2 regions of the Lysinibacillus sp. FSL K6-4013 genome follow, and region 2 is predicted to be linked to the other one. Evidence: predicted binding sites of a transcription regulator. Region 2 holds the regulator's gene; the other holds the start of a gene.
The links. Region 2 encodes NrdR, which represses ribonucleotide reductase genes. Its sites were predicted from a motif close to AACACNATATATNGTGTT; they were not measured.
Positions count from the first base shown of each region.

Region 1: MHB39_RS14585 (vitamin B12-dependent ribonucleotide reductase) is a predicted target of NrdR. The motif match lies at 2,264-2,281, and genes of this name have one in related genera.

Region 1 covers NZ_CP152031.1:2,937,329-2,940,768, forward strand. Annotated here, with positions in the region: gene MHB39_RS14585 (vitamin B12-dependent ribonucleotide reductase) at 1-2,204, opposite strand, end outside; gene MHB39_RS14590 (biotin/lipoate A/B protein ligase family protein) at 2,405-3,184, opposite strand.
Region 2 covers NZ_CP152031.1:3,391,430-3,394,869, reverse strand. Annotated here, with positions in the region: gene MHB39_RS16775 (glyceraldehyde-3-phosphate dehydrogenase) at 158-1,180, shown strand; gene nrdR (transcriptional regulator NrdR) at 1,367-1,837, shown strand; gene MHB39_RS16765 (DnaD domain protein) at 1,854-3,218, shown strand; gene dnaI (primosomal protein DnaI) at 3,246-3,440, shown strand, end outside.

The DNA.
Region 1 (3,440 bases), 450 kb from region 2:
ATAGATGAATCGATCCATTTTTGAATAATACATTGCACATCAGCATGCGCTTCTGGTTTTAGCTCCATTGCTGTAACGAACCATTCTGGAAGCTCTTGCTCATTTACCTCTGGATGACGGTTCAAATATTCTTGGACAATTTCGGCTTTTACTTCAATGAATTTACCTAGACGACCAGAACGATAGTACGTGAAGGAGAAGTATGGCTCAAGACCTGTTGCTACCCCTACCATTGTACCTGTTGACCCTGTTGGTGCAACCGTTAATAAATGTGAGTTTCGGATACCAGTCGCTAAAATTTGCTCTTTGATATGAGCAGGCATTTTTTGCATAAAGCCTGTCTCTGTAAAGGCTTTACGTAAACGAGCTGTTTCTTCGTCTGTAGCACCTACTAAGAATGGGAAGCTACCACGCTCTTTCGCAAGCTCTGTAGACGCCTCATACGCAGTTTCAGCGATTGTTTTAAAGATTTCATCGACTAACGCATTACCTGCTTCTGAACCGTATTCTTTTTCACAGTAAATCAGCAAATCGGCTAAGCCCATAACACCTAATCCGACACGACGTTCACCAAGAGCTTGTACACGGTTTTCTTCTAAGAAGTAAGGTGTCGCATCAATCACATTATCCTGCATACGAACACCAACACGAACTGTTTCACGTAGTGCTTCGTAATCAACTGATTGATTTTCTTTATTCGCAAACTGTGCTAAATTCACAGCAGCTAAGTTACACACAGAATATGGTGCAAGTGGTTGCTCGCCACATGGGTTCGTCGCTACAACACTTTGACCGTATGCCTTTGCATTTGTCATGTCATTGGCGTTGTCAATGAAGAAAATACCTGGCTCTGCTGAGTATGTTGCACATACATTAATTAAATTCCATAACTCTTTTGCTTTAATTGTACGGTATGTGCGGACTTTATAGCCCATTTTCTCCCATTCACGAACATCACCAACTTCATGCCATTTCGTGTTGTAAACGCTCATTTCTTCCTTTGTATATTCTTCAACAGCTGGGAAACGAAGCTCGAAGTCAGCATCTTTTTCAACTGCTTCCATAAATTCTTTTGTTAATGTCACAGAAATGTTGGCACCTGTTAAAAACTCTGGGTTATGAACAGTGTACGTGCCACCATCACGTAATTTATTTTCAGCCTCACGAATGATCGCTGTATCAAATCCACCTAAGCCTTCAATGTTTTTATAATTCACGATGCCTTGATACATCGCTTCTTCTTGCATAGAAAGTGGCTTGAAGTTTAATTTTTCTTTGGCTAGACGGATGATTGTTTCATCCGTTGTATTTTCGATCAGGTAACGCAGAATACGTGGATTTTGCATTTTGGAAATAATAAACTCCACAATATCTGGATGCCAATCTGCTAGCATAATCATTTGTGCGCCACGACGTGATCCACCTTGCTCCACTAGATGTGTCAATTTAGCAATGTCATCTAACCAGGAAACAGAACCAGATGATTTACCATTTACACCACGAGCTAATGTGTTGCGTGGACGTAATGTTGAACCATTTGTTCCTACACCGCCACCACGGCTCATAATCTCCATTACTTGCTTACGGTGATCACTGATACCTTCACGAGAGTCAGCGACAAATGGCATCACGTAACAGTTAAAGAAAGTTACATCTGTTTCAGAACCAGCTCCATAAATCACTCGTCCAGCTGGAATGAATTTCAAGGATACTAATTGCTCATAAAATTTTTCAAACCATTCTTGACGTTTTTCTGGTGTTTTTTCAACAGCGGCAAGGCCCGTTGCATTTCGTTTTGCAATTTGTTCATAAAATATCTCAAGAGGCTTTTCTAACACGTCAATTGAACGCGTAATCACACCCGTTTCTTGCTCTTGCGGATCGTCTAATGCGCTACGATAATCCTCTTCAATCAAAATCTCTGCTGTTTTTGTAGACATGTCCAATTTTTGAATTGTCCCTAAACCACGTGCAGGAAATTTCGGATCAGCTTTTACCGTTAATACAACAAAGTCGCCGGCTTTCAATGTTTTCTTTTCTGTGTCTTTAAACGAATAGCGATCGATCATGACAAGTCTTGATACACCTTTGTGTGTAATATGCATATCAGATGTTACGGGGTGTACCTGCGGGAATTGTTCAATATCTTTGTTTAACTGTTCAAATTGATTGTTTACTTCGGGTTGATGATTTGTGAGTACCATCGTTTAGCCTCCCTTGTTTTCTTCATTACAAAATAAATACACAATATCTTGTGTCGTTAAACACTACATATTGTGTATATGTCTTTAAAAAAGATACTATATATAGTTTTTTAATTCAACTCTTGCTTTTTTTAATAGATTCAGAACTACTTGTTATGACTAGGATTGAACGTTAAAAAATATTTTTTTCATACCATTTTTTACTTTTTAAAGTTCCACTCATCTGAAGCATATTTTTTTTCTTCTAAAGCTTGGACATATTCTAATTGCTCCTCAGAAAGTGTAAATGGTTTTAATTCAATTTGCAACGATTTTGCAAAGCCATCTCTAAAAGCTGTCACACATTGTTCAACTGTCACTGGCTCTTTTACAAGACTGTTGATGGCAACAGCCTTTTCTGGTAGCTTTCTACGCATACGATTCTTCGCTTCTTCACTGGAGAAATTAAATACGGATAATAATTTCTCTTGATCCAGATCTAATAAAATGGCGCCATGCTGTAAAATGACACCCTTTTGACGTGTTTGAGCACTTCCAGCTATTTTTTTCCCCTCTACGACAAGTTCATACCAACTTGGTGCATCAAAGCAAACAGCACTTTTTGGACTCTTCAGGTCCGCTCTTTTCTCCTCTGTATCAGGTACACTAAAATAGGCATCCATACCTAGGTTATGGAAACCTTGCAAAATTCCCTCACTTAACACACGATATGCCTCTGTCACAGATTCTGGCATATTCGGATAGCTTTCCGTCACAATGACACTATAAGTTAGCTCATGTTCATGTAGGACAGCTCGTCCACCAGTTGGTCGACGTACAAAACCTAAGCCTTGTTCACGCACAGCATCTAAATTAATATCTCTTTTAGCTTGTTGAAAATAACCAATGGATAATGTCGCAGGCTCCCACTCGTAGAAACGAATTACTGGTGGAATTAACCCCTCACTATGCCAATCAAGTAAGGCTTCATCTAGTGCCATATTAAAAGAAGGACTACATTTCCCTGAATTTAAAAAATACCAAGTTGTCATATGCTCATCTCCTACAAATATAAAATGATCCATCAGGCCCCACCTGTGGGTCAACTTTAACGAATATTATACTACAGTTCAAATTGCGAACGATTGCTTGTGTAACGAAAAAAGCGATTTCGCTACAACCTAGTTAATTTTATCAAACTCATTGGACTATCGCTAGCGCATCTTTTATAATAATAGAGAAGATAGAAAGGGGTAA
Region 2 (3,440 bases):
ATGGTGAAACGCCATAATAAAGAATAATTTTTCAGAAAATAAGAACTTTTATATTCTCAATATATAATGTTCATCTTTTTTAAAATTGTGTTATACTAATCACCATAAAGTATATAATTAATTAATCTGAGTATGTACTCACAGGAGGATATTATAAATGACAGTATCAATTGCTATTAATGGTTTCGGGCGTATCGGACGTATGGTTTTCCGCCAGGCTATCGTACAACAAGATTTAAACATTGTTGCGATTAACGCAAGCTATCCTGCAGAAACGTTAGCACATTTGATTAAGTATGACACAAATCACGGAACTTTTGAAGGTACGGTAGAACCAGCAGGCGATGCTTTAGTTGTAAATGGTAAACGTGTTCAAATTATTAGTGAACGTGATCCATTAAAATTACCTTGGTCTACAATGGGTGTAGATATCGTGATTGAAGCTACAGGAAAATTTAATGAACGTGATAAAGCAGCCATGCACTTAGAAGCTGGCGCGAAAAAGGTAATCTTAACAGCACCAGGTAAAAACGAGGATGTAACAATTGTTTTAGGTGTAAATGATGACAAATTGGATATTGCTAAACATGATGTTATTTCAAATGCTTCTTGTACTACAAACTGCTTAGCGCCAGTAGCAAAAGTATTGAATGACACATTTGGTATTGAGAATGGCTTAATGACAACAGTTCATGCTTATACAAATGACCAAAAGAACTTAGACAATCCGCATAAAGATTTACGACGTGCACGCGGATGCGCCCAATCCATTATCCCAACATCTACAGGTGCAGCAAAAGCATTAAAATTAGTTTTACCTGAATTAGAAGGTAAAATTCATGGTATGGCTCTTCGTGTTCCAACACCAAACGTATCTTTAGTTGACCTTGTAGTAGATTTAAATACAGATGTAACAGTTGATGCTGTCAATGCTGCATTTGTAAAAGCAGCAACTGAAGGTCCAATGAAGGGTATTCTTAATTTCTCTGTAGAACCATTAGTATCTGCTGATTACAATACAACAACTTATTCTTCAACAGTTGATGGACTTTCTACAATGGTGTTAGGTAATCGCAAAGTAAAAGTACTTGCTTGGTATGATAACGAGTGGGGCTACTCTGCACGTGTTGTTGACCTTGTGAAAAAAGTGGCAAATGCTTTAGAAACAGTAAACGCATAATAATTTCTATAGAGAGCACATTGAAATCGAAAAGGTTTCAATGTGCTCTTTTTTGCAATAGCTTTCCTTATTCTTCAGGTGCTTTAGATTTATCATGAGCTCACAAACGTGAATGCACTTTTCTTACATGTAGGAAATTTGTTATAATAGATATATTAAATTGTTGTAAACCAGGAGAGTAATTATATGAGATGTCCATCTTGCCAATTTAACGGAACGCGTGTTGTGGATTCGAGGCCAGTAGATGATAATAAAGAAATTCGTAGACGTCGTGAATGTGAGTCATGTGGCTTCCGTTTTACAACGTTTGAAAAAATTGAAGAGACGCCATTAGTCGTTGTGAAAAAGGAAGGTTCACGAGAAGAGTTTAGCCGTGAGAAGGTACTTCGTGGGCTTATTCGTGCTTGTGAAAAACGTCCAGTGGCACTTGATGTGCTGGAGGAACTTGTTTTGTCCATTGAAAAAGATCTTCGTCGTATTGGAAATTCGGAAGTACGCTCAGAAGATGTTGGCGAAATGGTCATGGACCGCTTAGCCAAAATTGATGAGGTTGCCTATGTGCGTTTTGCGTCGGTCTACCGTCAGTTTAAAGATATCAATGTCTTTATTGAGGAAATAAAGGACATTATTCAACGTCAAACGGAGAAGAAATCATAGCAAAAAGAGAGGATGAATGACGTTGATTCATTTATATAAGGAATTGCAGCCTGGCGATCCTTTCGACATTCGTCTACCTCATGCATTTTCTACGCAAGAGCGTCAATTAGTTACATTATTTTATCAACCATTAACGGGATCAGAGCCAATTAGCCTCTATTTAACATTATGGGCAGAAGCAGAGCAAATGCCAAAGCAGCAAATGACACATTATTATTTAATGAATGTGCTAGGGCTACCAATTGGTAAAGTGTTTGAGGCTCGTATTGCATTAGAAGCTATTGGTTTGCTGCGTACATGGAAAAAAGAAAATGCTGGTGAGCGTAGTTTTTTATATGAGCTACAGCGCCCATTAGATGCAGATAGCTTTATGAAAGACCCGCTACTGTCGATGTTTTTGTTTAGTAAAATTGGAGAGCAGGCTTATCGCAACTTACGTCAGCGCTTTATGTCACCTGTAAAGGACACGGCGTTTAAGGATGTATCTCGTGCTTTTATTGATGTCTATAAGCCTGTTCATGCCAATATTCCATCAGATTTACAAGTGGATACGAGTCATAAGGATAAACAGCAAAAAGTATATCCTTTTTATTTGGAGCAATTCGATTTTGATTTATTGCAAGCTGGTTTGTCTGAGCAATTGGTACCTTCCAATTTGTTGACATTTGAAGTGCGTGAAGCTATAGCCAAATTGGCATTTTTATATCATTTAACAGCCCTTGATATGCAAAAAGTAGTAATACTTGCTTTAGATGATGATCTAGGAATTTCTCAGGAACGTTTACGAAAGGCTGCTGCTGATTTTTATAAATTAACCGTATCCAAGGAGCCGCCAAAACTTGCGCGTGTCACTGATCCTTTACCAGTAGCAGAAGCTGGACAAAAAACCAAGGATCAGGAGCTTCAACACTATTTAGAAACAACGGCACCTGTCCAAGTTTTAAGAGATATAAATAATGGTAAAGAACCATTACAAACCTCTGTCCAGCTTGCAGAAAATTTAATCGTTCAACATGGCATGCCAATTGGAGTGGTTAATGCATTGTTAGAATACGTTATGCTAACAACAGATATGAAGCTCCCTAAAAAATATGTGGAAACGATTGCTGATCATTGGGTACGTAAAAATGTCCAGACTGCTAAGGAAGCAATGGAACTTGCACGCCAAGAGCATGATAAATATACAGCTTGGAAAAACAAGCCGCAAACTCCCAATAAAACGAGTCAACAGTCAAAGGGACGTTCAAGATATCAACGTGAAGAAAAAGTGCCTGAATGGTTCTATAAACGAAATGAAAATCAAGAGGAATCTACCACTAGTACTATAGATTTTGAAAAAGAGCGACAAAAAATATTAGAGATGCTAGGAAAAAGCGAATAGTAAAGAAGGTGAGCAGTAATCGAACCTATAAATGGACCACTAAAGCGAGCAATTAATGTACCCTCGTTTCAAGAACGCTATGAAGCCATGCGACGTGAAATTTTAGAGCACCCACATGTGCAGGAATTTTTAGCACAGCATGCAGATGAATTAAACTATGACAATGTTGAGCGAAATTTACCTAAACTACATGAATTTATTAGTCAATCTACTGAGTGCTGT